3 regions of the Streptomyces sp. NPDC055025 genome follow, and region 3 is predicted to be linked to each of the others. Evidence: riboswitches for the same ligand, from Rfam matches in the RefSeq annotation. Region 3 holds a riboswitch; each other region holds the start of a gene.
What was found. A riboswitch is a leader RNA that binds a small molecule or an ion and turns the genes downstream of it on or off. The one in region 3 is predicted to bind cobalamin.
Positions count from the first base shown of each region.

Region 1 (9,639 bases), on a different contig from region 3:
CATTACGCGGCCTTCCTGGAGCGTCCGTTGTTGCTGCTGCTGATCCGCTGTACGTCCCTGACCAGACCGGCGATGCTGTCGGCCCGCAGTTCGTCGAGTGTGATGGCCGTGCCCGCGAGCGCCGAGGCGAGCGAACCGGCCAGCCCGAGCCGTACCGGCCCCGACTCGCAGTCCACGACCACCGAGGCCGTGCCCTCCGAGGCGTGCAGCCGGGCCGCGCGCGCCGCCAGCGCCACCGGATCGGGGCCGCCCGTCGCGCGCCCGTCCGTCACCACCAGCAGCAGCGGACGGCGCGCGGGATCGCGCATCCGCTCCACCCGCAGCACGTCATGGGCCTTGAGCAGCCCGGCGGCGAGCGGGGTGCGCCCGCCCGTCGGCAGCGACTCCAGCCGGGCCGCCGCCGCGTCCACCGACGAGGTCGGCGGCAGCGCCACCTCGGCCGTCCTGCCCCGGAAGGTGACCAGCCCGACCTTGTCGCGCCGCTGATACGCGTCCAGCAGCAGCGAGAGCACCGCGCCCTTCACCGCGCCCATCCGCGCCCTGGCCGCCATCGATCCGGACGCGTCGACCACGAACAGCACGAGATTCCCCTCGCGCCCCTCCCGCGTCGCCTGCCGCAGATCGTCCTTGCGGACCACCAGCCCGGGGCCGCCGCGCCCGCGCGCCCGCTGGTGCGGGGCAGCGGCCTGTACGGTCGCCGCGAGATGCAGCTTGGTCAGCGCGCCCCGGGGCCTGCGGGATCCCGTCGTCCTGCCGTGTTCGGTACGGGCCCGGGAGCGGCGCCCGGCGGCGCCCTCGCCCAGTCCGGGGACGCTCAGTGTCTTCGTACGGAACGGCTCGGCGGCCCGTACGGCGGACTGCTCCCCGGACCCGGACCCGGCACCCGCACCAGCCCCGCCGTCCCCCTTCGCGTCCGCACGCTGGGGCTCCGTCGTCGGCTCGGGCTCCGGCTCCGCGGGCGTGTCGTCCCGTCCCGCCGCGGACTCCCGCGGTGTGTCGGACACTTCGGGACCGCCCTGTGGCGGGATGCCACCGCCCCCGGGTCCGTCCGGGCCACCGGAACCGCCGCCGTCGGGGTCGTCGTCCGGGTCCTCGCCCCCGTCGCCCCCGTCGTTCCCGCTGTCCCCGCCGTTGTCGTCCTCGCCCTTGAACCGCTCCAGCGTGTCGTCGAGCCTGTCCTCGTCGAGCCCCGGCGCGTCGAAGGGATTGCGGCGCCGCCGGTGCGGCAGCGCGAGCAGCGCGGCCCGGCGTACGTCCTCGGGACGTACGTCCGTCCGCCCGGCCCACGCGGCCAGCGCCGTCGCGGTCCTCGCCATCACGATGTCCGCGCGCATCCCGTCCACCTCGAACGCGGCGCAGGTCGCGGCGATCTGGAGCAGTGCGGCGTCCCCGAGCCGTACCTCGGGCAGCAGCGCGCGGGCCGCGACGATCCGTTCCCGCAGCGCGCTCTCCTCGTCGGCCCAGCGCGCGGCGAAGGCGGCGGGGTCGTCGTCGTACGCGAGCCGCCGCCGTACGACCTCGACCCGCTGCTCCGGCTCCCGCGAGGCCGCGACCTCCACGGTGAGTCCGAAGCGGTCGAGCAGCTGCGGCCGCAGCTCGCCCTCCTCGGGGTTCATCGTCCCGACGAGCAGAAAGCGCGCGGCGTGCCGTACGGAGACGCCCTCGCGCTCCACGTACGAGGCACCCATCGCGGCGGCGTCCAGCAGCAGGTCGACGAGATGGTCATGGAGGAGATTGACCTCGTCGACATAGAGCACCCCTCGGTGCGCGTCCGCGAGCAGCCCCGGCTCGAAGGCCTTCACGCCCTCCGACAGCGCCCGTTCGATGTCCAGCGCCCCGACGAGCCGGTCCTCGGAGGCGCCGACGGGCAGCTCGACCATACGCGGGGGCCTGGAGACACCCGGCCCGCTCCCGTGCGGTCCGTCCGGGCAGTGCGGATCGGGCGCGGCGGGATCGCAGCCGAACCGGCACCCGGCGACCACCGCCAGCTCGGGCAGCAGAGCCGACAGGGCCCGTACGGCCGTGGACTTCGCCGTGCCCTTCTCCCCGCGTACGAGGACTCCGCCGACCGCCGGACTGACCGCGTTGAGCAGCAGGCCCAGCCGCAGATCGTCCATCCCCACGATGGCGGTGAACGGATAAGGGGTGCTCATATGCTGATCGCTCCTTCGAGTACGACGCTTGCGAACGCGGCTGTGGCGCCCTCCAGGGCGTCGGCGGTCACGGTGCCCCGGGAGGAATGAAGGGCAGCCCCGGCGGCGCCCCCTCCTCGATCAGCCGCAGCAGCGCGTCCGTGTCCGCGTGCTCCTCGATGAGGTCACCGAGAAGGTCGAGCTGTTCCTCGCGCAGCGCGCCGAAGCTCGTGTCGGGCGCGGGGACGAAACGCCGGCCCGCCGCCCGTGCCACCTCCGCCAGGAAGCGCCGCCGGAACGTGTCGCTCTCCAGCGCCCCGTGCCAGTGCGTGCCCTGGACCGCGCCCATCCGGCAGCCGTCCAGCGCCCGTCCGTCCGGGCCGGAGACAAAGGCGTCCCCGCCCCGCACCTCGGCGACCCCGTGATGGATCTCGTACCCCTCCACCGCCGCGCCGAGGGCCGTCCCGGACGGTCTGGCCAAGGTCTTCTCACGGGCGAACCGCACCCGTACGGGCAGCAGCCCCAGTCCGGCCACGGCGCCCGCCCGTGACTCCACCTCGTCGTCGATGTGCTCGCCGAGGATCTGATAGCCGCCGCAGATGCCCAGCACCGGACGCCCCTCGGCGGCCCGCCGCGCGAGCGCGTCGGCGAGCCCGCGCTCCCGCAGCCACGCCAGCGCCCTCACCGTGCCCCGGGTGCCGGGCACCACCACGAGATCGGCGTCGGCCAGTTCCTCGGGGCGGTCCACGAACCGCACGACGACACCCGGTTCTGCCGCGAGCGCGTCCACATCGGTGAAGTTGGACATCAGGGGTACGGCGCAGACCGCGACCCGCAGCACCTCCTCGCCGTACGGGGGAGCCACCAGGGACTCGCGCACGGCGCCGCGCAGCGAGATACGCAGTCCGTCCTCCTCGTCGATGCCCAGACCGTGCCGCCAGGGCAGCACCCCGAGCGTCGCCCGGCCGGTCAGCCCGCGCAGCATGTCGAGACCGGGCTCCAGCAGGGACACATCGCCCCGGAACTTGTTGACGAGATACCCCGCGACCAGCTCCTGGTCCTCCGGGGCCAGCAGCGCGGTCGTACCGAAGAACGAGGCGAAGACCCCGCCCCGGTCGATGTCTCCGACCACCACCACCGGCAGCCGCGCGGCCCGCGCGATCCCCATGTTCACGATGTCGGTACGGCGCAGATTGATCTCGGCGGGGCTGCCCGCGCCCTCGCAGATCACGGCGTCATAGGTGGAGCGCAGCTCCTCCAGGCACTCCAGGACGGGCCCGAGCAGCGCCTCCCGCCGTCCACCGCGCAGCGCCTTCCCCGAAGCCGCCCCGCCCGAAGACGAGTTCCCCGCGAGAGTGTTCCCCGTGGCCGGGTTCCCCGGCGCGGTCCCCTCGGCGCTGCCGAAGAAGCCCCTGGCACTCAGCTCACCCACCGGCCGTCCCATCAGCACCACTTGGCTGCTGCGGTCACCGCCGGGCTTCAGCAGGACGGGGTTCATCAGCGCGGTCGGCTCCACCCGGGCCGCCTGGGCCTGCATCGCCTGCGCCCGTCCGATCTCCGCGCCCTCGCGTGTCACGAACGAATTCAGCGACATGTTCTGCCCCTTGAAGGGCGCGACCTTCACCCCCCGGCGCACCAGCCACCGGCAGATCCCCGCCGTGACGACGCTCTTGCCCGCGTCCGAGGTGGTCCCGGCCACCAGAAGGCCCCCGCCGCGCCCGCCCCGGCTCATCCACGTCCCTTTCCCGTGGCCGCCGTACGGCGGCGCGTGTCCGTGGCACGGCGGCGTATCGCGCCGTACGCGAACCGGCCGGCGACACAGACCGCGAGGGCGTATCCGCTCACCCGGCGCGACAGGCGCACGGCCCGCTCGATGTCGGCTGTCTCCACGGGCCGCCCCTCGCCGTTCAGTACGGGCCGGTGCTCCACCCGTCCGCCGTACGCGAGCGTCCCGCCGAGCCGTACGCCCAGCGCGCCCGCGAACGACGCCTCCACCGGGCCCGCGTTGGGGCTCGGATGCTTCCGCGCGTCCTGCCGTACCGCCCGCAGGGCCGCGCGCGGATCGCCGCCCGCCGCGACGGCCAGCGCGGCGGTCAGCCGGGCCCCCGGCCAGCCGGCCAGATCGTCGAGCCGGGCCGACGCCCAGCCGAACCGGCGGTACCGGGGGGACCGGTGGCCCACCATCGCGTCCAGTGTGTTCACGGCCCGGAATCCGACCAGCCCCGGCACCCCCGCGATCGCCCCCCACACCAGCGCGCCCACGACGGCGTCGGAGGTGTTCTCGGCGACGGATTCCACGACGGCGCGGGCGAGTTGCTGTCCGTCCAGTGCCTGCGGATCGCGCCCGCACAGCCGCGGCAGCCGCTCCCTGGCCAGCTCGATGTCCCCGGCGGTGAGCGCCGCGCCGATGGCGCGTGCCTCCCGGCCGAGCGAAGTGCCGCCGACGACGGACCAGGTGGCCAGGGCGGTCAGCGCGACGGACGCGGCGCGCCGTCCGGCACGGCTGCTCCGTACGGCCCGCGTGCCCCGCGTGGCCCGTACGGTCTCGGCGCCCCGCGTGGCCCGTACGGTCTCCGTATTCCGGGCGGCGACGATCGCGAGCCCGGCGGCGCCTCCGGCGCACACCAGGGTGTGCAGCGTGCCCCAGCCGCGGTGGTCGTGCCAGAGCATCCGCTCGACGGCCCCCGCCGCCCGGCCGAACGCGGCCACCGGATGGCCCCGGCGCGGATCGGCGAACACCTGGTCGCCCAGCAGCCCCAGGGCCGCGCCGTAGGCGAAGACCCGCTCGGCGGCGGCCGAACCGCCGCCGCGCACGACGGCAGAACCGCAGCCAGGCATGGCGAAATGTCCTCACTCAGGGTCCGCGCCCCGGCTCGACGTGGTGCGGCGGCGAGAGTTCCTGGCTCCCGGGAGAGGACTCCCGGTGACAGTGGCGGGACCGCGCCGGACTCGCACCGGCTTCCTCTTCTGCCGCCGTAAATGGCCCCGGCAGTCCACCACGCCCCGCGAACAGCCGTCAACTCATCGCTGACCTGCGACGGGACACTGTGCGAAGCCCCACATCGGCGGGTGGACCCGGGTCACGCGACGATCAGCCAGATCCCGTACCCCACGGCTCCGGCGCACAGGGCGAAGCAGGCGTACGCGCCCGTGCGCGCCAGAGCCATGGCGCCCGGCTCCCGCTTGGCGAGACCCACGACGCCCAGGGTGAACAGGCCCACGAGGGCGACGGTCGCCACAAGACTGACCCCGAAGACGGCGCCGAGCGCTGCCCAGTCGATTTTCATACGTTCGCTCTTCCTTGGACCGTGGGGGGTTCAGACCGTGGCGGTGCGGGCGGGCTCACCGGAGCTGCCCGGAGGGGACGGAATGGTGGTCGACAGATCGTGCCCGGCACCGGCACCGGCCGCGCTCGACGCGGTGACGGCCGTGACGCCGTCGGCCAGGATCCCGGCCTCGTCCTCGTCGGAGTCGGTGACATTGGTGTGGTCGACCGGGCGGCGGCGCGAGGCGAGCCAGATGGCGCCGGAGAAGGCGAGCAGCAGTGCGGCGACCACCGAGACGCCCCAACTTCCCTGGCCGGTCAGGAACTCCGCGCAGGCCGCGACCAGACCCGCGGCGGGCAGGGTCAGTCCCCAGGCGACGAACATCCGGGTGGCGGTGGACCAGCGGACCACACCGCCCTTGCGGCCGAGCCCCGCGCCCATCACGGCGCCGGAGCAGGACTGGGTGGTGGAGAGCGAGAAGCCGAGGTGCGAGGAGGCGAGAATGACGGTCGCGGCGCTGGTCTGGGCGGCGAAGCCCTGCTGCGGCCCGAGATCGGTGAGACCGGTGCCCATGGTGCGGATGATGCGCCAGCCGCCGAGATACGTACCGAGCGCGATCGCCGTGCCCGCGGAGACGATCACCCACAGCGGGGGGTTGGAGCCGGGGGAGAGGACACCGCCGGTGACGAGCGCCAGCGTGATGACGCCCATGGTCTTCTGCGCGTCGTTGGTGCCGTGCGCCAGGGAGACCAGACCGGCGGAGGCGATCTGGCCCGCGCGGTAGCCCTTGGCGGTGGCCCTGTCGTCCGTGCGGCGGCCGATACGGTACGTCAGCCGGGTGGCGAGCAGCGCCGCGAGACCGGCGACGACCGGCGCGGCGAGCGCGGGGATCAGCACCTTGGTGATGACCACACCGCCGTTGACCCCGGAGGTGCCGACGGACATCAGGGTGGCGCCGATCAGTCCGCCGAAGAGGGCGTGGGAGGAGCTCGACGGGAGACCGACGAGCCAGGTGAGCAGATTCCAGAGGATGGCGCCGACGAGCGCCGCGAAGATCACTTCTGTCCGGATGCCGTTCTCGTTGATGAGCCCGCCGGAGATCGTTCTGGCGACCTCCACGGAGAGGAACGCGCCGACCAGATTCAGCACGGCGGACATGGCCACCGCGGTCTTGGGCTTCAGGGCGCCGGTCGAGATGGTCGTCGCCATCGCGTTGGCGGTGTCATGGAAACCGTTCGTGAAATCGAACACGAGCGCCGTCACGATCACGATCGCGAGCAGCAGTGTGAGGTGTTCCATTTACCCAGGCAATCGTTCGACGTAGGGGGCCTCGGTGAACGTAGGGAGTCATGGTGAACGGAAGATGAACTGTGCGGGTCTTCATGGTGTCTCAGGCTGACGTCGCGTGGTTCTGTTCGGATGATCGGGAGAACGGTGTGCGGTCCGCCGGAGGCTCCTGGCAGGATCGCGGTATGACCGATCAGGAGAAACAGGACGCGATAGGCCGGGCCTGGCGGGATCTGGTGAACACCGCCCGCAGAACGGCCTCCGAGGGGCTCGTCGTCGGCACCTCGGGCAATGTCTCGGTGCGGGTCGGTGGAATCATCCTGGTGACGCCCAGTGGAATTCCCTATGAACAACTCGGTCCCGAGGATGCCGTCGGGGTCGATCCGGACGGCCGGCAGGTCCTCGGCGCGTTCACCCCCACGAGTGAGCTGCCGCTCCATCTCTCGGTTTACCGGCACACCTCGGCGGCGGCCGTCGTCCACACCCACGCGGTGCACGCCACCGCCGTCTCCACGCTCGTGCCGGAACTGCCCGTGATCCACTACATGGCGGCGGCGTTCGGCGGCCCCGTCCGGGTCGCTCCGTACGCGCTGTACGGGACGGACGAACTGGCCGCGGGCATGCTCACCGCCCTCCGCGACCGCACGGGCTGTCTCCTCCAGAACCATGGCACGGTGACCTACGGCGCCACCCTCGCGCAGGCCTACGACCGCACGGCCCAGTTGGAGTGGATGTCCCGGCTCTGGCTCACCGCCAGCGCGGTGCCGGGCCTCTCGCCCTCGCTGCTCTCCGACGCCCAGCTCCAGGAGGCCGGGGAGAAGCTGAAGGGCTACGGCCAGGGGCGCTGACCATCGGCCAGGGTCGCGGGCCGTGACCGGGGGCGGTCGGCGTCGGCGGCGCCGGCCGTGACCGGTGACGGTCCGGCCCGACCCCGACGGACCGCGCCCGGTGGCCGGGGCGTGCGCGGGTGACGACACTGGGACCGTGCGCCCCGCAACAGCGACGGCAGCGGCCGTCTCCACCGTGATCGGCGTCGGCGCGGCCGCGGTCGCGGCCGGCCGGCTCGCCGGTGACGCCGCTCTGAAGGCGTCGCCGGGGCGGCCCCTGCCCGGCGACCCCCGGCTCACCGTGCACGCCACGGCCGCCGGGCAGATCACCCTGACGCGCTGTCTCGCCTCCCTGCGCCCCGGTGTGTACGGGATCGGGAACCGTGACCTCCACGCGGTCGTCGGGCCGGTCCTGGAGGGCGTGCGGCACCCCGCCGACACCGTCGTACGGAGACTGGAGCGGGTCGACCGCGGCACCCTCGTCCCGGGTATGCGGGTACGCCTCACCCCGCAGGTCCACATCGGCGACCCCACCACCGCGCTCGGCATCGACCACCGGGAGGAGCGGATCCCGGGCGAACTCGGCTTCCTGCCCGCCTGGTTCGTGCCGGGAGCGCGGGACACCTGGGTGATCACCGTGCACGGCCTGGGCACCACCCGTGAGCACCCCCTGAACGTCCTGGAACTGCTGGCGGGACTCCAGGTCGCCGTGCTCGATCTCGCCTACCGGGGCGACCCCGGCGCCCCCCGCTCCCCGGACGGCCTCGGTCATCTCGGCGACTCCGAGTGGCGCGACCTCGACGCGGCGATCCGCTACGCCGTCCGCTACGGCGCGGAGCGGGTCGTCCTGTACGGCTGGTCCACCGGCGCCACGATGGCCCTGCACGCCGCCGCGAACTCCGCGCACAGCGAGCGGATCTCCGGCCTGGTGCTCGACTCGCCCGTACTGGACTGGGAGGCCACCCTGAAGGCCCTCGCCACCGCCCGGCGCACCCCCACCGCACTGCTGCCGCTCGCCGTCCGGGCGGCCCAGGGCAGGACCGGACTCCACGGCGGCCGGCTGCTCCAGGCCGCCGACCCGCGCAACCTCGATGTCCCGACGCTGATCATCCACGGCCCCGACGACACCCTCGCCTCCTGGGACCCCTCCCGCGAACTCGCCGCCCTGCGCCCGGGACTGATCGGTCTGCACGCCGTCGCGCACGCTCCGCACGCCGCGATGTGGAACGCCGATCCGACCGGTTACGAGGAGGCCCTGCGCCGCTTCCTCACCCCTCTCATGTAGCCGTCCAACAGGCCTCGTCCGCCCCGTACGCACCCTCGCCAGGACCCGTCCGCGCGGGCCCCTGTCCGCGTTCCGGTACCGACTCGACAGGTTCCGTTTGGGCTTTCGGGCGGTCACCGGGAAGACTGCTCCCGTGACGTCCCGAAAGCCTGATGAGCAATTGGCGCGCAACTCCAGACTCCGACTCGTCCGCCCGCGGCCGTTGACCACGGCCCGACGGGCCGTGACCGACGGACGCAACCGGCCGGCACCCCGGCCGCCCGAGGGCACTCCACCCCCCGCGGAGCTGGCCCGCCAGGCCAGGGAGGTCCTCGCCGACGCCGTACGGATCGCCCGCTGGGCCGCCGTCGACCGGGGTCCCGGCACGGGCCCCTTCGGCGCGTCCGCGCAGGCACGGGCCGCCGAAGCCCTGGAGCTGGCTCCGGAGCAGGTGCGCGCGGGCTGGGACCGGGCCAGGCTGGCCGGGCTCGTCGAGCTGCACGGCGGCACCGTACGGCCCGGCTGGCGGCTCCAGGCCTGGGACCGCGACGACAGCGCCGTCCAGCGTGGCTGGGTGGCCCTCTTCGACGCCTGGTCGCTCGTGCACCCGGCCCCCGAGGACGTCGAGGCCTCCACGGTCGCCGAGGTCGTCGAAGCCGTCCCGCAGGTGCTCTCCCTGCTCCAGCTCTCGGCCGGGCCCGTGCTCGTACCGGCCCTGCTCGATCTGCTGCGGCAGCGCGTCGCCGAACTCCACGAGGAGCGCTGCGAGGTCCCCTACGGGCCACAGCCCGCGCCCGCCGAGCGCACGGCCCCCGAGCCGCCGGACGAGAGCCTCCTGCCCCCGCTGCTCGACTGGGCCCTCG
Region 1 covers NZ_JBSGVS010000064.1:37,998-47,636, reverse strand. Annotated here, with positions in the region: gene cobO (cob(I)yrinic acid a,c-diamide adenosyltransferase) at 1-3, opposite strand, end outside; gene ACWGDX_RS31465 (putative cobaltochelatase) at 3-2,153, opposite strand; gene ACWGDX_RS31460 (cobyric acid synthase) at 2,221-3,864, opposite strand; gene ACWGDX_RS31455 (cobalamin biosynthesis protein) at 3,861-4,970, opposite strand; cobalamin riboswitch at 5,004-5,145, opposite strand; gene ACWGDX_RS31450 (hypothetical protein) at 5,213-5,419, opposite strand; gene ACWGDX_RS31445 (anion permease) at 5,450-6,697, opposite strand; gene ACWGDX_RS31440 (class II aldolase/adducin family protein) at 6,871-7,533, shown strand; gene ACWGDX_RS31435 (alpha/beta hydrolase) at 7,670-8,797, shown strand; gene ACWGDX_RS31430 (hypothetical protein) at 8,931-9,639, shown strand, end outside.
Region 1: linked by a shared signal. The riboswitch ahead of ACWGDX_RS31455 (cobalamin biosynthesis protein) and the one ahead of ACWGDX_RS28315 (ribonucleoside-diphosphate reductase subunit alpha) in region 3 are both predicted to bind cobalamin.

Region 2 (9,639 bases), on a different contig from region 3:
CACCCTCCCCGCCCGGGGCGACGGGACCCTCGCTTCCGACGATCCGTATCCGTACGCCCGGCAGCGGGCGGCCGATCGTCGCCGGCGCGTCCACGGGGCGGACCCCGGCGAGCGGTCCCGCCAGATCGTCCCAGGTCGCGACGACGGTGGTCTCGGTCGGACCGTAGACGTTGACGAGGCGTACCGGGGACCCTGCGTGCAGCCGGCGCCAGTCGGCGACGCGGTCCTGCCGGATCTCCTCACCGCCGACGCTGACGATACGGGCCGAGCCCGGCAGCCGCAGACCGTCGTGGACCATGGCGTCCACGACCTCGTGCCAGTACGCGGTCGGTATGTGCAGGACGGTGAGGCCCAGTTCACCGCACCGGTCGAGGAACGCGCCGGGGGACGCGAGCATCCCCTCGCCCCGTACGACGACGGTGGCGCCCGCGTACAGCGGCGGGAAGATCTCCTCGACGCTGCCGTCGAAGGAGATCGACGAGAACTGGAGCACCCGGTCGCCGGGCGCCAGACCGTACCCGGCGGCGATCTCCCGGCTGAAGTGGTCCAGCGCCCGTCGGGGGATGGCGACGCCCTTGGGCTGTCCGGTGCTTCCGGAGGTATGGATGATGTACGCGAGATCGTCCGGACCGGGGTCCGCCGCGACCGCCGGCCCGCCATCGTCCTCCGGCCGCGCCAGGTCCGTGCCCAGGTCCGTGTCCAGGAGCGCGGGCGGCGGCACGACCGGGGGTACGAGCGGCGGCACAGGCGCTGGTACGACCGGGGGTACCAGCGGCGGTACGGGTGGCAGCACACGCAGCCCGGCCCGCTCGAAGTCCGCCGCCCAGCGCTTGGGGGAGACGGCCACGCGGACCCCGCCACGCTCGGCGATCGACCGCAGCCGCTCGGCCGGATCGGCCGGATCGAGCGGTACGAACGCGGCGCCGGCCCGCAGCAGACCGAGCATGGCCACCACGGCGGCCGGTCCGCGCCGGGCGCACAGACCGACGTTGTCGCCCGGCCGGACGCCCGACCGCCGCAGCTCCTCGGAGTAGCGATCGACCAGTGCGTACAGCCGCCCGTACGAGATCTCGTCCGTACCGTCGGTGACCGCTATGCCGTCGGGACGGCCGTGCGCGTGCCGGGCGATGGCCGCCAGCACGTCGAGGGCGGCCGGCGGGCCGTCGGGTCCGGGGGGAGAAGGCGGAGTGGGGGTCGGTGGGACGAGCACGGTGGTTCCTTGCCTTCGGTACATGACGGGCGGGGCGGGGCTCGAAACGCGGGGTGGGACAGGGCGGGAGGGGACGGCGCGGGGTGGCCTGCGCGGGGTGGCCTGCGCCGGACGGCACAGCGCCGGGCGCGGCCGCGTGGCGCTTCGGGACGGGACGGGGCGCCGCGCGGCGGGAGCACGGTGGAGTGGTGGACGGCCGGTGGAGTGGTGGACGGCCGACGCCGTGGTGAGCGGTCGGTGCCGTGGTGAGCGGTCAGCGGTCGGCCGTCAACGGTCGGCGGCCGGCCGTCATGGCGAGGGCCGGCCGTCACGGCAGAGGCCGGCGGGCAGGGCTCAGCCGTCAGCCGGCGTCGGCGTCGGTGTCGGTGTCCCTGCCGACCAGCAGGTAACCCAGTTCGAGCGCGGTGGAATCGACGCGTACGTCCGGGTGCGCGAAGTCGACGACGTCCAGCCGCGCCCGGTCGAAGAGCTCGTCCCAGAACGCGCGCTTCTCCAGCCGCTGTTCGGTGATGACATGCAGCAGGAAGTACGGGTTGTAGTACGAGAGCCCGAGCGCGTGGGCCATGGTGCCCGGATCGTCCAGCTGATGGTCCACCTCGATGACCAGCCAGTGGGCGCCCGGGTGGTTCTCCATGGTCTTGCGCAGCAGTTCCTCGACCGCCGACTCGCTCTCCTGCTCCAGCATCTCCTGGAGGACGAAGGCGGTCAGGAAGCAGAGGGTGCCGTCGGTGGGCAGTTCGAAGGCCGCGGCGTCGGCCGCCCGGCCCCGGTGGATGGTGATCCGGTCGGACAGCCCCTCGGCCTCGACGCGCTCGGCCGCCAGCCTGCTGCCCACCTCGTCGGGCTCGACGCCCACCCCGCGCAGACCGGGACGGCGGCGGACCAGCTCGGTCAGGAAGGCCGCGTCCCCGCAGCCGAGGTCGACCACGGTGAGGCCCTCGCCGGGCAGCGTGTCCAGCAGCCGGTCGGCCAGCGGCAGCGCGTCGAACATGCTCATCCCGCACGATCCGGCGCCCACCTTGGCGCCGTCACGGCTCGCGAACGGAGCGCCCTTCTTCAGTACGTCGCCGAGCTGGCCGAACGTCTGCGCGTACCCGCCCACCAGAAGTGTGTACCAGGGCTGGAACGGCGCGAGGGCCGCCGCCTTGCCGGTGAGATGCCAGCCTTCGTCCGCCCCTCCGGTCCGCCGGGCGAGGTAGCCCTCGTTGGCGAGATAGAGACAGAAGCCGGCGAACCGCTCGGCATCGAATCCGTGCCGTTCGGCGAGGTCGGCGGAGGTGAGGCCGGGTTCCGCGGTGAGGGCTGCGTACACCCCGCTGTCCATCATGGTGTGGAGCGCGTGGGCGAGCGCGAGGTGACGGATCGGCTGGATCGCCTCGACGAGCCGGTGCTCGAAGTCGGTCGGTACGGCGGTGGCGTCGTTCATGAAACGTTTCTCCAACTTGCTGGTGGCGAGGTCAGACGCGCTGGGGCGCGGTGCGCGGGGGTGTGTGCGCGGAATCGATCGCGCTCAGCTCGTGGATGAGCCGATCGAGGTCGTCATGGGTCCCGACGGAGATACGCAGCCATCCGGGCAGGCCGAGCGGCCCGCAGTCCTTGACCCATACGTCCCGGTCGCCCAGCCCGCGGACGACATCGGCCGAGGACAGTCCGTCCCGGCAGCGGGCGACGACGAAATTGGTGTGCGTGTCGCGCGCCTCGGCGAACACCGGATGCGAACCCAGCGCCTCTACATACCGAGGGCGGTCGGCGAGCACCTGGGCACACAGCCGCAGCCGGTGCGCGGGGTCTTCGAGGGAACCGGCCAGGGCGTGCAGGGCGATGGAGTTGACGGAGTGGAAGCGCTGCCGGGGGCGCAGCCGGGAGATGAGCTCGGGCACACCGATCAGCGCGCCGAGCCGCACACCGGCCAGGCCGTGGCTCTTGGAGAAGCTGCGGAACAGCAGCAGCCCCGGGTGGGTGCCGAGGGGGTACGGGTCGGTCAGCGCACTCCGTACGTCCGGAGCGGCGAAGTCGGCGTACGTCGTGTCGAGGAAGGCCAGCTCCGCGCCGGCGACCACCGCGTCGACCCACTCGGAACGGAACAGATGGCCGGTCGGGTTGTGCGGCTGGGCGAGGAACAACGCGCCCCCGCGCGCGAGTTCGGCGGGCGCGACAGCGGGTTCCCAGTGCTCGTCCAGCGGGATCGCCCGAGCCGTACGGCCGAGCACCAGGGCCCGGTCGAGGTAGGCGTCGAAGCCGGGCGAGACGAAATACGCGGTGTCGACCAGGGACAGCGCGAGGTCGACTGCCTCGTCCACACCGTTCGTCAGGAGTACGGACTCCGCCTCCACCCCGTTCTCCCGGGCGACGGCCTCGGTCACCTCGCCCAGCAGTCCGCGCGGATACCGGTGGAGGTCGGCCGCGTTGGCGACGACGCGGGCGATCGCCGCCGGAGAGGGTCCGCTGGCGCACTCGTTCCAGTCGAGGCGCAGGCCGGAGGTCCCCCCGTGAACAGTGCTCTGCATATTCGTTCCGTTCCATGGGGTGTTTCCGCGGCCACCGGAGAGTTTCTGCTCAAGGTGAACTTCCCCAGGGAGAAGGGTGAATTGCCGACCACGGGGCGAAGATCAATTTCCGCCCCTGACCTGGTCGTTCTCAGCCGTCGGCGGCCGTGATGCGCACGTGATCGATGTCTTCGTCCAGAAAGGTGGCCAGGGCTTGGCCTTCGGCGTGAACGGCTTCCTGTTCCGCGGTGGAGAGGGAGCGAAGCGGGGTGATGGCGAGTCGGCTGCCGCGCACGGTCCAGGTCGCGGAGACGCGTCCGTCGACGAGGACGGCGCGCAGGCCGGCGACGGACAGGCCGAGGTGGGCGTCGTCGATGATGCGGGAGCGGTCGTGGTAGCCGAGGATCACATTGTCGAAGGCCGGGAGGAAGCGGACGGGCGCGGGGGTGTCGGGGTGCGGGCGCGGCGCGTCGGGCAGGTCGAGGAGTTCGCGGCCGCGTTCGTCGCGGAAGGTGACGAGCTCCTCGCGGACGGCTCTGACGGCGGCGGGGAGTCCGGCGAGGCCGCACCAGGCACGGATGTCCGCTGTGGCTGCGGGCCCGTGGACGGCGAGATAGCGCCGTACGAGCTGTTGCCCGGCCGGGTCGGCCCCGTCGGTCGGGTCGGCCCCGTCGGCCTCGTCGGCCGGGTCGCTCGCGTCGGCCACGTCGGCCGGGTCGGGGGAAGGCGGATCGATGTCGCGTCCGAGCCAGGTGGCCAGGGGCAGGTTACGTACGCCTGCCCTGGTGTGCCACAGTCCGCGGGGCGGGAGCTGGACCATCGGAATCAGGGCGGCGACGAGCAGTTCGCCCAGAGCGCGGCGTGGTGGCGTGGGCCAGCGGTCCTGGAGTGCCTGAACGAGTTCGGCCATGGTGCGGGGCCGGTGGTCGGCCATCACCGCCCTGCCTGCCGCGGCGACCTCGTCGAGGTCGATGCCGGCGAGTTCGCGCCGGTAGGTCCCCAGCACCCGCCGGCGCAGCATGGAGTCATGGCGGGCGCGCCAGGCCAGCGCGTCGTCGGCGGTGACGAGGTGGACGGTACGGCGCATCAGGTGTGTGCGCACGACCTCCCGCCCTGTCAGCAGGTCGTCGAGCGCGTTCGGCTCGAAGGCGCGGAGCCGGGACCACAGACCGATGAACGGCTCCTGCGGCTGTTGTGCCTGCATCCCGCACAGATGGGCCACGGCGTCGCGGACCGGTGTGTCGGCGCGGTCGAGCAGATACTGACGGGCGAGGGTCGCGCGGTTGAGGGCACGGGTGTCAAGGACGGGCATGTCTTCCTCGGACAGCGCCCCGCGCGCCAACGGGACGCCGGCGCGGGTCGGTTCGGGCGTTGGAGGGGCGGCGCGTGGACCACGATCACAGGGATGGCGGACAGCCTGTGTCCTATACGGGAGACAGAATGGCGGACATGCGGAACTCCTCTTCTGCGGTCACCGGGGCGGCCGGTCAGGCACGGCTCTCGTGTTCGTGCTCGTGGAGGATGTCTTCGACGATCCGGCGCGGCTGCGCCACCCGCGCGGGGTCGGAGCCGGCGAACTCGACCCAGGTGATCAGGGCTTTCCACAGTGCCCAGCCACGGCCGCGGACCCAGGTGCCGTGGTCGGCCCGCAGCGCGGCCCGGAACGCCTTGCGGCTCGTCCCCGACAGCAGCGTCCAGGCGATCACCACATCGCAGGCCGGATCACCGACACCGAAGCAGCCGAAGTCGATGACGGCGGCGAGCCGGCCATCCCTGACCAGCAGGTTCCCCGCCGCGACATCGCCGTGGAACCAGACCGGCGCGTCCTCCCGGGCCGCCGCGAGAGCCGCCTCCCACACCGCCGTGGCCGCCGCCCCGTCGATCAGATCCCCCAGCGCGCCGATCGCCCGCCGGGTTTCCTCGTCGTAGACCGAGGGCGGAGCACCGCGGAAACCGGAGTGCGACGCGGGCGGCGGTCCGCCGGACGCGTCGATCCGCGCCAGCGCGTTCAGGAACCCGGCCAGCGTGACGGCGAATTCGGTCAGGTCGTCGATCCGGCCGGCATCGGCGCTCTCCCCCTCCAGCCAGGGGTAGACGGACCAGTGCAGCGGATAGCCCTCGCCGGGCGCGCCCTTCGCCAGCGGAACGGGCACGGGGAGCGGGAGGCGCGGTGCGAGGAACGGCATCCACCGCTGCTCCTGGCCGACCTGCCCCGCGTACCCGGGACCGCTGGGAAGCCGAACGGTCATGGTGTCACCGAGGTGAAAGGTCCGGTTGTCGTTCCCGCCGACCGCGACGGGTCTGACGGGGAGCCCGGACCATCGGGGAAACTGCGTGCCGACCAGCCGCCGTACCAGCGCCGTGTCGATCGGCGGCACAAGGAGCCCCGTCGACCCGTCCCCCGGCCCGTCCGCCGGTCCCGCGCCCAGACTGTCCCCCGGCCCGTCCTCCGGTCCTGCGCCCGCTCCGTGCTGTCCGTTGTCGCTCATACGCCCCAGAGTGGTCAGCCCGCCCACCGGCTGACAACCGAATTCCGCGGGTGCCGAGTGGCCGGAAGCCGGTCCTGGTCCTCTCGTCGTAAAAGACGTGAGGGATACGGATGTCCGCGACGTCGTCCGTGCGGGCTCCCGAGCCACGGCTCCCGCATAGGCTGGAACGGTGTCGAGCGGGCCAGTGCGGGATTACGGTCGAGTCGTAACTGTCGCGGCGTGGGCGGTCATCGCGACGATCTTTCTCGGATGGGCGGGGTTTCTGGTCGCCTTCGGCGTCTTGGAGCTTGGCCGGACGGGCGAGACGGAGCGCATAAAAATCTCGTCGTGCCACTCGGAAGGGGGCGGGCGAGGGCCGAGCCATGTCGTGTGTGTCGGACGCGCCGTGGATGGCGGGACGCGGGACGAGGTATCGGTGCGTTACGACGGCAGGCCGGGCGAGACAGTGCTGGTGGAGCAGACGCTGTTGGGCCCCAGCCCGGTTGTCGAGAAGGGCTTCGTCGAGTGGGCGGTGATCCTGCTCTTCCCGCTGCTTCCGCTGGGGGTCGGCGTCCTGTGTGTGGCTCTCGCCGTACATGCTGCCCGATCGACCGCGTGTCTCATGTCACATTCCGGAATGTGAACAGAGGTGACCGGGAGGTTGTCCGCGCTCTAGCCTGGCTGGTGCAGCTGGTTCGCCCTGCCCGCCAGGCAGACGCGTCGTAAGAGGGAACCCGGTGGGAATCCGGGACTGCCCCGCAGCGGTAAGTGGGAACGACCGCCGTCATACGCACTGGATCCGGCCGGATCCGGGAAGCGACGGCCAGTAGGAATCTGTCTCGGCAGATGTGCCCACGAGTCCGAAGACCTGCCCGTTGCCCGTACGCGAACGATCGCGTGCGGCCATCCCGGTGACCTCGTGGGCGGGTCGGCGTACATACCAGACGGACAGGCGCGCGCGACGGCGCGGAACTGTGCCGCTCGGTTCGTCACCCCTTCGCGCTCGCGTCCCGTCTCCGGGATCCAAGGAGATATCTCGCGAAGGAGATTTCCGTGACAGCGAAGTCCGCAGCCGCGGCAGCACGGGCCACCGTGTACGGCTACCCCCGCCAGGGCCCGAACCGGGAACTGAAGAAGGCCGTCGAGGGGTACTGGAAGGGCCGCGTCACCGCCGACGCCCTCCGGGAGACGGCGGCCGGCCTGCGCCGGGCCAACTGGCGGCAGCTGGCGGACGCCGGCGTCCACGAGGTGCCGACCGGCGACTTCTCGTACTACGACCATGTCCTGGACACCAGCGTCATGGTCGGTGCCGTACCGGCGCGGCACCGTGACGCCGTCTCGGCCGACGCGCTCGACGGCTACTTCGCGATGGCCCGCGGCACCCAGGACGTGGCGCCGCTGGAGATGACCAAGTGGTTCGACACGAATTACCACTACCTCGTCCCCGAGCTCGGCCCGGACACGGTCTTCACCGCCGACTCCGCGAAGCAGGTCGCCGAGCTGAGGGAAGCCCTCGCGCTCGGTCTCACCGCCCGCCCGGTGCTCGTCGGCCCCCTCACCTATCTCCTGCTCGCCAAGCCCGCCCCCGGGGTGGCCGCCGACTTCGAACCGCTGACCCTGCTGGACCGGCTGCTGCCGGTGTACGCCGAAGTGCTCGCGGACCTGCGCGCCGCCGGCGCGGAGTGGGCCCAGCTCGACGAGCCCGCCCTCGTCCAGGACCGCACCCCGGCCGAGCTGAACGCCGCCGCACGCGCCTACCGTGATCTCGGCGGCCTCACCGACCGCCCGAAGCTGCTCGCCGCTTCCTACTTCGACCGGCTCGGTGACGCCCTGCCCGTCCTGGCGAAGGCCCCGATCGAGGGTCTGGCGCTCGATTTCACCGACGCCGCGGCGGCCAACCTCGACGCCCTGGCCTCGGTGGGCGGACTGCCCGGCAAGCGGCTCGTCGCCGGTGTGGTCAACGGCCGCAACATCTGGATCAACGACTACGAGAAGTCCCTGTCCACCCTCGGCACCCTCCTCGGGCTCGCCGACCGGGTCGATGTGGCCGCCTCCTGCTCCCTCCTGCACGTACCTCTCGACACGGCCGCCGAACGGGACATCGACCCGCAGATCCTTCGCTGGCTCGCCTTCGCCGAGCAGAAAACCACCGAGATCGTCACCCTGGCCAGGGGACTGGCCCAGGGCACCGGCGCCATCGCCGCCGAGATCGCGGCCAACCGCGCCGACCTCGCCTCCCGGACGAACTCCCCGATCACCCGCGACCCGGCCGTACGGGCCAGGACCGCCGCCGTCACCGACGCCGACGGCCGCCGCTCCCAGCCCTACACGGAGCGTGCGATCGCCCAGCGCGCCCATCTCAGGCTGCCGCTGCTGCCCACGACCACCATCGGCTCGTTCCCGCAGACCGACGACCTGCGCACGGCCCGCGCCGCCCTGCGCACGGGACGTATCGACACCGCCGGATACGAGGAGCGCATCAAGGCCGAGATCAGCGAGGTCATCGCCTTCCAGGAGAAGGCGGGCATCGACGTCCTGGTGCACGGCGAGCCCGAACGCAACGACATGGTCCAGTACTTCGCCGAACAGCTCACCGGCTATCTGGCCACCCAGCACGGCTGGGTCCAGTCCTACGGCACCCGCTATGTCCGCCCGCCGGTCCTCGCCGGCGACATCTCCCGTCCCGAGCCGATGACGGTGCGCTGGACCTCCTACGCCCAGTCGCTCACCGGGCGCCCCGTCAAGGGCATGCTCACCGGGCCCGTCACCATGCTGGCCTGGTCGTTCGTCCGCGACGACCAGCCGCTCGGCGACACCGCCCGCCAGGTCGCCCTCGCCCTGCGCGACGAGGTCGACGACCTCGAAGCCGCCGGTACCTCGGTCATCCAGGTCGACGAGCCCGCCCTGCGCGAGACGCTCCCGCTGCGCGCCGCGGACCACGGCGCCTACCTGGACTGGGCCACCGAGTCGTTCCGCCTCACCACCAGTGGCGTACGCCCGGACACCCAGATCCACACGCACATGTGCTACGCCGAGTTCGGCGACATCGTCCAGGCCATCGACGACCTCGACGCCGACGTCATCAGTCTGGAGGCCGCCCGCTCCCATATGCAGGTCGCGCGCGAACTCGCCGTACACGGCTACCCGCGCGAGGCGGGCCCCGGCGTCTACGACATCCACTCCCCGCGCGTGCCCGACGCGGAGGAGGCGGCGGCCCTGCTCCGCAAGGGACTGGAGGCCATTCCCGCCGAACGGCTGTGGGTCAATCCCGACTGCGGGCTGAAGACACGCGGCTGGCCCGAGACCCGCGCCTCGCTGGAGAACCTGGTCACCGCGGCCCGCACCGTCCGCGAGGAACTGCCCGCCTCGTGATCCTCCTGATCCTCCTGGATCAGGAACTGCCCGCCTCGTGATGCCCCCGGAGGCGGGGGAGGCCCACGCGCGGGGGCGTACCCGCCCCGCCCCCGAGGGTTTT
Region 2 covers NZ_JBSGVS010000023.1:72,212-81,850, reverse strand. Annotated here, with positions in the region: gene ACWGDX_RS16470 (amino acid adenylation domain-containing protein) at 1-1,210, opposite strand, end outside; gene ACWGDX_RS16465 (2-ketoarginine methyltransferase) at 1,551-2,636, opposite strand; gene ACWGDX_RS16460 (pyridoxal phosphate-dependent aminotransferase) at 2,668-3,717, opposite strand; gene ACWGDX_RS16455 (winged helix DNA-binding domain-containing protein) at 3,848-5,008, opposite strand; gene ACWGDX_RS16450 (aminoglycoside phosphotransferase family protein) at 5,184-6,185, opposite strand; gene ACWGDX_RS16445 (hypothetical protein) at 6,571-6,807, shown strand; cobalamin riboswitch at 6,839-7,054, shown strand; gene metE (5-methyltetrahydropteroyltriglutamate--homocysteine S-methyltransferase) at 7,218-9,536, shown strand.
Region 2: linked by a shared signal. The riboswitch ahead of metE (5-methyltetrahydropteroyltriglutamate--homocysteine S-methyltransferase) and the one ahead of ACWGDX_RS28315 (ribonucleoside-diphosphate reductase subunit alpha) in region 3 are both predicted to bind cobalamin.

Region 3 (9,639 bases):
TCTTCGTCTACGACTGCCCGGACGACGACGGTGTACGGCACGTGGGCGCCGTCTGCAATCCCGTGCTGGAGGAGCTGCCCCCGGAGGAGCGGCATCTCGACGACTCCAACGAGGGCTGCCTGTCCGTGCCGACGGCGTACGCGTCGCTCGCGCGCCCCGACTATGCGGTGGTGCGCGGCCAGGACGCCCAGGGCAGGCCGATCACGGTGCGCGGCACGGGGTACTTCGCCCGCTGCCTCCAGCACGAGACGGACCATCTCTACGGGCGTCTGTACATCGACCGGCTCTCGAAGCGCGACCGCAAGGACGCGCTGCGGCAGATGGCGGAGAACACCCCGCGCTACGAGACCGTGCCGAACGACTGAGGACCGCGACCGGGGCGCCGCGTCGGGGCCGGCGCGACCGGGCTGCCACGACTGGGCCGGCGCGACCGGGGCGCCGTGTCCGGGGTCCCGTGTCCGGGGTGCCACCCGGGGGTCCCGTCTCCGAGTGCCACCCGGCGAGCGGGGCGTCACCCGGCGAGCGGCGCGCCGTGGCGGGGTCCGGCCGGGTGGCTGCCGTCGGCCCCGTAGCGGCGGTGTCGTGCTCGCCTGGGTATCGCGATGCGTGCGTAGACGAGCGCGACGAGTCCCACGTGGTCGTCCCGTTCGCGGAATCTCCACAGCGCGCGGCCTCAACGGGAGCCCGCGGAAGCCCGGTTGACGCGCGTCGACCCGTGCGCCAGTCTCTCCGTACACCACCGCCCCACCATCATTCCCACGAGGAGGACCGATGCTCCGACGCACCGCGAGACTTCTGCTCAGCCTTGTCATGGCCATGTCTTTTGCCTGGGCCGGTACGCTGGTCACGGCCGGTACGGCGCACGCCGACGGCTGTTACACCTGGTCCCGCACCCTCTCCCAGGGAACCTCCGGCGCCGATGTCACCCAGCTCCAGATCCGGGTCGCCGGCTACCCGGGCAGCGGCGGTGTACTCGCCGTCGACGGCGCCTTCGGACCGGCGACCGCCGCGGCCGTCCAGCGCTTCCAGTCGGCGTACGGGCTGGCGGCCGACGGGGTCGCGGGTCCGGCCACCTTCAGCAAGATCTACTCCCTCCAGGACGACGACTGCACCCCGATCCACTTCAGCTACGCCGAGTTGAACGACTGCAACACCACCTGGGCGGGCGGCGCGGTGGACGCGGCCACCGCCAGGTCGAACGCCCTGCGCACGATGTGGAAGCTGGAGGCCCTGCGGCACGCGCTGGGCGACCAGCCCATCCGGGTCACCAGCGGCTTCCGCTCGCAGGCCTGCAACAGCTCGGTCGGCGGGGCGTCGAGCAGCCGCCATCTCTACGGTGACGCCGCCGATCTCGGCTCGGGACCGCACTCCCTGTGCACCCTGGCGCAGACGGCGCGCAACCACGGCTTCAACGGGATCCTCGGCCCCGGCTACCCGGACCACAACGACCACGCCCATGTCGACCACCGGCCCAGCCGCTTCTGGTCGGCGCCGAGCTGCGGCATCTGACACACCGACCCGGGCGACGCCCCGGGCATGACGGCGATCAGCGGTACGGGGCCCCACGCGGCGTGCGTGGGGCCCCGGCGCGTACGCCGGCCGGTACGTGTTCGGGGTCGTCCCGAGCCTCGGCCGTCCGCCCCTGCTGCTACCCTTCGTCGCGAATCGATCACTTTGCGTCACTGAAGGGAGTGCGTGTGAAGGTCGCCTGCGTCGGTGGCGGGCCCGCCGGCCTGTACTTCTCGATCCTGATGAAGCGGCAGGACCCGTCCCATGACATCACCGTCTACGAGCGGAACCCGGCCGGGTCGACATACGGCTGGGGCGTGACCTACTGGGGCGGCCTCATCGAGAAACTCCGCCGCAACGACCCCGAGTCCGCGCGTGCCATCAGCGAGAACTCGGTCCGCTGGAACGACGGGACCGCGCATGTCCGGGACCGTACGACGGTGCACCACGGCGACGAGGGCTTCGGCATCGGCCGCCGCGGACTGCTCGACCTTCTCGCCGACCGGGCCGGATCGCTCGGTGTGCGCGTGGAGTTCGAGCACGCGATCGACGGCGCGGCCGAGCCGCCCGAGGCCGATCTGGTCGTCGCCTGCGACGGTGTGGGCAGCGGACTGCGCGAGCGCCACGCCGACCACTTCGGCACGGAGTCCTCGGCCGGCCGGAACATGTACATCTGGCTCGGCACCACCAAGGTCTTCGGCTCCTTCACCTTCGCTTTCGTGGAGACCGAACACGGCTGGATCTGGTGCTACGGCTACGGGTTCAGCGCGGAGCACAGCACCTGCATCGTGGAGTGCTCCCCGGCCACCTGGCGGGGACTCGGGCTCCACCGGGCGAGCGAGGCCGAGGGCCTGGCCCTGCTGGAGCGGCTCTTCGCCGGCCCCCTGGACGGGCACCGGCTGATCGGCCGGTCGCACACCGACCGCGCCGCGCAGTGGCTCACCTTCCGTACCCTCACCAACCGGACCTGGTACCGGGGCAATCTCGTCCTCCTCGGCGACGCCGCGCACACCACGCACTACTCCATCGGCGCGGGCACCACCCTCGCACTGGAGGACGCCATCGCCCTGGCCGAAGCGCTGCGCGGCCACACGGACCTCCGCCCCGCCCTCGCCCACTACGAGCGCGAACGCAAGTCCGCCCTCCTCCCCGTCCAGAGCGCGGCCCGCTACAGCGCCCAGTGGTACGAGAACCTCCCCCGCTACATCAATCTCGCCCCGGCCCATATGTTCGCCCTCCTGGGCCAGCGCCACTCCCCCCTGCTCCCCCATGTCCCGCCCCAGCTCTACTACCGAATCGACAGAGCCGCCGAGCAGCTGGAGCCCCTGCGCAAACTCAAGCGCTGGCTGGGCCCCAGGGTCGCCCGCACCCTCCACACCCGCTCCCAGGCACCCCGGGGGTAGCGCCGCGGACCGTGCCGCCTTCGCATCGGAACGGCGGATCAGCGTTGCTCACCGCCCACAGGACCGGGGACGGTTGTCGTGGGTCAGTCGGGTTGGGGGGCGGGGGAGCGGAGGTCCAGGGTGTAGGCCAGGAGGGGCAGCCCGGGGTACGGTTCCCAGTCGCGGTCGGGGGTTCTGGTGAAGCCCAGGCGCTCGTAGATCCGGTGCGCCTGGCGCATGGACGACTGGGTCGACAGGACGATCCGTATACAGCCCTCCGTGTCCTGCGCGCGGGTCACACAGGCGCGGACGAGTGCCTCGCCCACGCCTCTGCCCCGGGCCGCCCGGTCGACCGCCAGCATCCGGAACTCGGTCTCGCCGTCCCGGGCGATGTCCGCCCACGGTCCGCCGGACGGGACGAAGGTGACCCCGCCCAGCACCGTCCCGTCCGGGTCCACGGCCGCCAGGACCACCGCCTCGGCCGCCCGGCGGGCCACATCGCGCAGTGTGGGCAGATACGAGTCGTCCTCACCGAAGTCCAGCAGACCGTCCCCGAGATACGCCCGTGCGGTGATCTCCCCGAGCCGCGGGTACTCCCCGGGCTCGGCCTCTCTGATCGTGAAGTCCATGAACCGATTGTGCGGTACGGGTACGACAACGGGCGGGTGGCCTCGAAGCCGTCAGAAGTCGTCGTCGAAGCCGACCGTGCCCTCCACCGCGACCTGGTACGCCGACGGGCGGCGTTCGAAGAAGTTCGTCAGCTCCTGGACGCCCTGGAGTTCCATGAAGGAGAACGGGTTCTCCGAGCCGTAGACCGGGGCGAAGCCAAGGCGTTGGAGGCGCTGGTCGGCGACGCACTCCAGGTACGCCCGCATCGACTCGGTGTTCATGCCCGGCAGGCCCTCGCCGCACAGATCGCGGCCGAATTGCAGTTCCGCCTCGACGGCCTCCTTCAGCATGTCCGTGACCTGCTGCCGGAGGTCCTCGTCGAACAGCTCAGGCTCCTCCTTCCGTACCGTGTCCACGACCTCGAAGGCGAAGTCCATATGCATCGTCTCGTCGCGGAACACCCAGTTGGTGCCGGTGGCCAGGCCGTGCAGCAGGCCCCGGGAGCGGAACCAGTAGACGTAGGCGAACGCGCCGTAGAAGAACAGCCCCTCGATACAGGCCGCGAAACAGATCAGATTGAGCAGGAAGCGCCGGCGGTCCGACCGGGACTCCAGCCGGTCGATCGTCTCGACCGAGTCCATCCAGCGGAAGCAGAACTGCGCCTTCTCACGGATCGACGGGATGTTCTCCACCGCCGCGAAGGCCGCCGTGCGGTCCTCGGGATCGGGGAGATAGGTGTCGAGCAGCGTCAGATAGAACTGGACGTGCACGGCCTCCTCGAAGAGCTGGCGCGAGAGATACAGCCGCGCCTCGGGGGAGTTGATGTGCCGGTAGAGCGTCAGCACCAGATTGTTCGCCACGATCGAGTCGCCCGTCGCGAAGAACGCGACCAGCCGGCCGATCATGTGCTGCTCGGCGGGGGTGAGCTTGGCGAGGTCGGCCACGTCGGAGTGGAGGTCGACCTCCTCCACCGTCCAGGTGTTCTTGATCGCGTCGCGGTAGCGCTCGTAGAAGTCCGGATACCGCATGGGCCGAAGGGTCAGTTCGAAGCCCGGGTCCAGCAGGTTCTTGGTCTTCGGCGTCGTCTTCTCAGCAGTCACAGCAGTCACAGCAGTCTCAGCGGTTGTCTCGGTGGTCATTACTGGCACGCCTCACAGGACTCGGGGTTCTCCAGGGAGCAGGCGACGGCTTCCTCGGCCGTGGCCGCCGGGGCCGTCGCCTGAGCGGGTACGGCCGCTCTCGCCGCTCTCGCGATCCTCGTCGCCGGGCGCGAGCGCAGGTAGTACGTCGTCTTGAGGCCCTTCTTCCAGGCGTACGCGTACATCGAGCTGAGCTTCCCGATGGTCGGCGTCTCCAGGAACAGGTTCAGCGACTGGCTCTGGTCCAGGTACGGCGTACGGGCCGCCGCCATGTCGATCAGTCGGCGCTGCGGGATCTCCCACGCCGTGCGGTACAGATCGCGGATCTCCGCCGGGATCCAGGTGAAGTCCGCCACCGAGCCGTTGGACTCGCGCAGCGCCTCGCGCGAGCGCGCGTCCCAGACGCCCAGTCGCTTCAGGTCCGCCACCAGATACGAGTTGACCTGGAGGAACTCACCGGAGAGCGTCTCGCGCTTGAAGAGATTGGAGACCTGCGGCTCGATGCACTCGTACACACCGGCGATCGAGGCGATGGTCGCCGTCGGGGCGATCGCCAGGAGCAGGGAGTTCCGCATGCCCGTCGCCGCGACGCGGGCGCGCAGTGCCGCCCAGCGCTCGGGCCAGGCCCGCTCCACGTCGTAGTGGTCGGGGTGCAGTACGCCACGGGCCGTGCGCGTACGGTCCCAGGCGGGCAGCGGGCCGTTGCGCTCGGCGAGGTCGCAGGACGCCTCGTACGCGGCGAGCATGATCCGCTCGGCGATCCTGGTGGAGAGCGCGGCGGCCTCGGGGGAGTCGAAGGGCAGCCGCTTCTTGAAGAAGACGTCCTGGAGACCCATCGCGCCCAGGCCCACCGGACGCCATTTCGCGTTCGAGCCGGCGGCCTGCTCGGTCGGGTAGTAGTTGATGTCCACCACCCGGTCGAGGAAGGTCACGGCCGTACGGACGGTCTCGTCGAGCCGCTCCCAGTCGATCTCGCCCGACTCCAGGACGAAGGCGCCGAGGTTGACTGAGCCGAGGTTGCACACGGCCGTCTCGCCGTCGTCGGTCACCTCCAGGATCTCCGTGCAGAGATTGGAGGAGTGGACGACGCTGCCGGGCTCGGCGGTCTGGTTGGCCGTACGGTTCGAGGCGTCCTTGAAGGTCATCCAGCCGTTGCCGGTCTGGGCGAGGGTACGCATCATCCTGCCGTACAGCTCGCGCGCGGGCAGGGACTTGCGGGCCAGGCCCGCCGCCTCGGCGGCCCGGTACGCCGCGTCGAACTCGTCGCCCCACAGATCGACCAGTTCCGGCACGTCGACGGGGGAGAAGAGCGACCACCGGCCGTCCGTCTCGACGCGCCGCATGAACTCGTCGGGGATCCAGTGCGCGAGATTCAGATTGTGGGTGCGCCGCGCCTCCTCACCGGTGTTGTCCCGCAGCTCCAGGAACTCCTCCAGATCGGCGTGCCAGGTCTCCAGATAGACACAGGCCGCGCCCTTGCGCCGGCCGCCCTGGTTGACGGCCGCGACCGAGGAGTCGAGGGTGCGCAGGAACGGGACGATGCCGTTGGAGTGCCCGTTGGTGCCCCGGATCAGCGAACCGCGCGAGCGGATACGGGAGTACGAGAGGCCGATGCCGCCCGCGTGCTTGGAGAGCCTGGCCACCTGGTGGTAGCGGTCGTAGATGGAGTCCAGCTCGTCGAGCGGGGAGTCCAGCAGATAGCAGGAGGACATCTGGGGGTGGCGGGTGCCGGAGTTGAAGAGCGTCGGCGAGGACGGCAGATAGTCCAGCCGGCTCATCAGCCGGTACAGCGCGGCGACCTCCTCCAGCGCGCGCACGCTCTCGTCCTCCGCGAGGCCGGACGCCACGCGCAGCAGGAAGTGCTGCGGGGTCTCGATCACCTGACGGGTCAGCGGATGGCGGAGCAGATAGCGGCTGTGGAGCGTGCGGAGCCCGAAGTAGCCGAAGCGGTCGTCGGCGGCGGGGTCGATCAGCTGGTCGAGGCGGTCGGCGTGGCGCGTGACGAAGGCGGCCGTACGGTCGGCGATCAGGCCCTCGCGGTGACCGGTCGCGACCGACGCGGAGAACGACACCGCGCCCTGGCCGGCGGCCTCGTCGGCGATGGCGCGGGTGAGCAGCCGGGCGGCGAGCCGGGAGTACGCGGGGTCCTCGGAGATCAGCCCGGCCGCCGCCTCGGTGGCGAGCCCGCGCAGCTCGGCCTCGTCCGATGCGGCGTTACGGCCCCGGAGCGCGGCGGCGGCGACCCGGCCCGGGTCGGTGTCGGGCAGATCGGCGGTCAGTTCCGTCAGGGTCCGCAGCAGAACGGCCCCGGGGCCGTCGGCAGGTCCGGCGGTTCCGGTGGTCCCGGTGGTCCCGGTGATTTCGGGGCGGAGTGAAGCCGGGGCTGGAGCCGGGGCTGAAGCCGGATCGGCTGGCGCGATGGTCACGTGGTGCTCTCCCTCGCTCGGCTCCGGGCCGGTGCGGGGGATACGGGGGCGCGCACAGCCGTACGGACCCTCCCCGGGCAGCACGGTGTACGGCGTCCACCGGCCCAACCGCGAGGCCCGGACGTCTCGGCGCCCGGATCGGTCGAACCGGACGCACCGTCGGCAGGTATTCGGACTCGCGGGCATGACAAAACACGCCACAGCACACCGTTGCGGGACAGTTCCGGATTCCCACCGGATTCCCCTGCGTCGACAGCGAGGTCGAGCATACATCTGGTGGGTGGTCGCTGCGTCACCCCCCAGATGTAGTGTCGTGCGTCGGTTCGGTGCTTGTTGTCGGCCTCGTCCGTTCCGGGCGCGCGCCGCATACGGAAGGGCCGCCGCTTCCTTCCGGGAGTCGCGGCGGCCCTTCCACGGCCGTACGGCGGGCGTACGCGGTCGGCGTACCGGGTGGCTCAGGGGTCAGCGCACCGGGTCGCCCGAGGTGGTCGCCGCCGGGAGTTCCACCTGGACGCCCGGGTCGCCCGCGTCCGCCGTGTAGTCGGAGGGGGAGGTCTCGTCGACGCCCTCGGGGGCCCTGAGCGCCCGCATGACGAAGGTGAGCACCACCGTCACCACCACATTCAGCACGAACGCGGTGAGACCGATGTAGCCGATCTCCCCGAGCCCCGGGATCTCCGCGGAGGAGCCGCCGAAGTGCTTCTGGGTGGGGCTCGCGACGCCGTACGCCGCCGCCGTGCCGTACACCATGCCGACGCCCCAGCCGACGAGCAGCGCCCAGCGGTGGAACCAGCGGGTGAACAGCCCGCCGACCAGGGCCGGGAGCGTCTGGAGGATCCAGATCCCGCCCAGGAGCTGGAAGTTGATCGCCACCGTCTTGTCCATGGTGAGGACGAAGGCCAGCGCCCCCACCTTCACCAGCAGTGAGACGATCTTCGAGACCTTCGTCTCCTGCGCCGGTGTCGCGTCCGGCTTGATGAAGTCCTTGTAGATGTTGCGGGTGAAGAGATTGGCCGCCGCGATCGACATGATCGCGGCCGGCACCAGCGCGCCGATACCGATGGCCGCGAAGGCCACCCCCGCGAACCAGGCGGGGAACATGGTCTCGAAGAGCTGCGGGATCGCGAGCTGTCCGTTCTCGACCTCGATCCCGGCCGCGATCGCCATGAAGCCGAGCAGCGCCAGCAGCCCCAGCATCAGTGAGTACAGCGGCAGGATCGTGGTGTTGCGGCGGATCACATCGCGGCTGCGGCTGGACAGTGTCGCCGTGATGGAGTGCGGATACATGAAGAGCGCGAGCGCGGAACCGAGCGCCAGCGTGGCATAGCCCCACTGCCCGGCCTCGCCCGGCACGAGCGCGCCGCGTGGCTGGCCGGTCGCGGAGTTGGGCTGTGCGAAGGCCTCGCCCGCCTTGGCGAAGATGTCGTCGAAGCCGCCCAGTTTGATCGGGATGTAGATGATCGCCACGGCGATCACCAGATAGATCAGGGTGTCCTTGACGAAGGCGATCAGCGCGGGCGCGCGCAGCCCGGACGAGTAGGTGTACGCGGCGAGCACACCGAAGGCGATCAGCAGCGGGAGGTCCTTGACGAACCAGTTGGTGTCCTCACCGCCGCCGAGGCCCATCACATCCAGCACCGCCTGGATACCGACGAGCTGGAGCGCGATGTACGGCATGGTGGCGAGGATGCCGGTGACGGCGACCGCCAGCGAGAGCCCCTTCGAGCCGAAGCGTCCCCGGACGAAGTCCGAGGTGGTCACATAGCCGTGCTTGTGGGACACCGACCACAGCCGGGGCAGGAAGGTGAAGATCAGCGGGTAGATGAGGACGGTGTACGGCACGGCGAAGAAGCCGGACGCGCCCGCCGCGTAGATCGCCGCCGGGACGGCCACGAAGGTGTACGCCGTATAGAGGTCGCCGCCGAGCAGGAACCAGGTGACCCAGGTGCCGAACGACCGGCCGCCCAGGCCCCATTCGTCGAGACTGTGCTCGTTCTCGGCCTTGCGCCAGCGGGTGGCGAGGAAGCCCATGACCGTGACGGCCAGGAAGAAGAAGATGAAGACGGTGAGCGCGACACCGTTCACGCCGTCGGTCATCGCGACGCACCTCCCTCGCGGGAGCCACCGGAGCCACCGGAGCCGCGGGAGCCATGGGCGCCACGGGCACTGCCGGTGGCGCGGGCGCGCTGGTCACGCTGCCAGAGCTGATAGGCGGTCATGGTCAGCACCGCCGAGAGCAGTACCCAGGCCATCTGGTACCAGTAGAAGAACGGGATACCGATGAAGGCGGGGTCGGTCCTGGCGTAGGAGCTCACCCAGAGCAGGGCCACGAAGGGCGCGAAGAGACAGAGCGCGATCACCACGCGTACGGGAGTGACCGTCGGAGGTCGTGTCGTGGGCGGTTTTTCTTCCTGGACTTCTGACACAGCGGATCCGTCCCCTCACTGATCGCCATTGATGAGCGCGCAGGAAATCTACGGCAATGGCATCAGCGGCGGGTAGGTCCGGATGTGAAGGACTGGGAGGTGAACGCGGAGGAACCGGGCCCCGGGGCCCGGTTCCTGACCGTACGTC
Region 3 covers NZ_JBSGVS010000052.1:56,888-66,526, forward strand. Annotated here, with positions in the region: gene def (peptide deformylase) at 1-365, shown strand, start outside; gene ACWGDX_RS28295 (D-Ala-D-Ala carboxypeptidase family metallohydrolase) at 772-1,509, shown strand; gene ACWGDX_RS28300 (FAD-dependent monooxygenase) at 1,698-2,912, shown strand; gene ACWGDX_RS28305 (GNAT family N-acetyltransferase) at 2,996-3,520, opposite strand; gene ACWGDX_RS28310 (ribonucleotide-diphosphate reductase subunit beta) at 3,572-4,639, opposite strand; gene ACWGDX_RS28315 (ribonucleoside-diphosphate reductase subunit alpha) at 4,639-7,065, opposite strand; cobalamin riboswitch at 7,210-7,351, opposite strand; gene mctP (monocarboxylate uptake permease MctP) at 7,528-9,162, opposite strand; gene ACWGDX_RS28325 (DUF3311 domain-containing protein) at 9,159-9,491, opposite strand.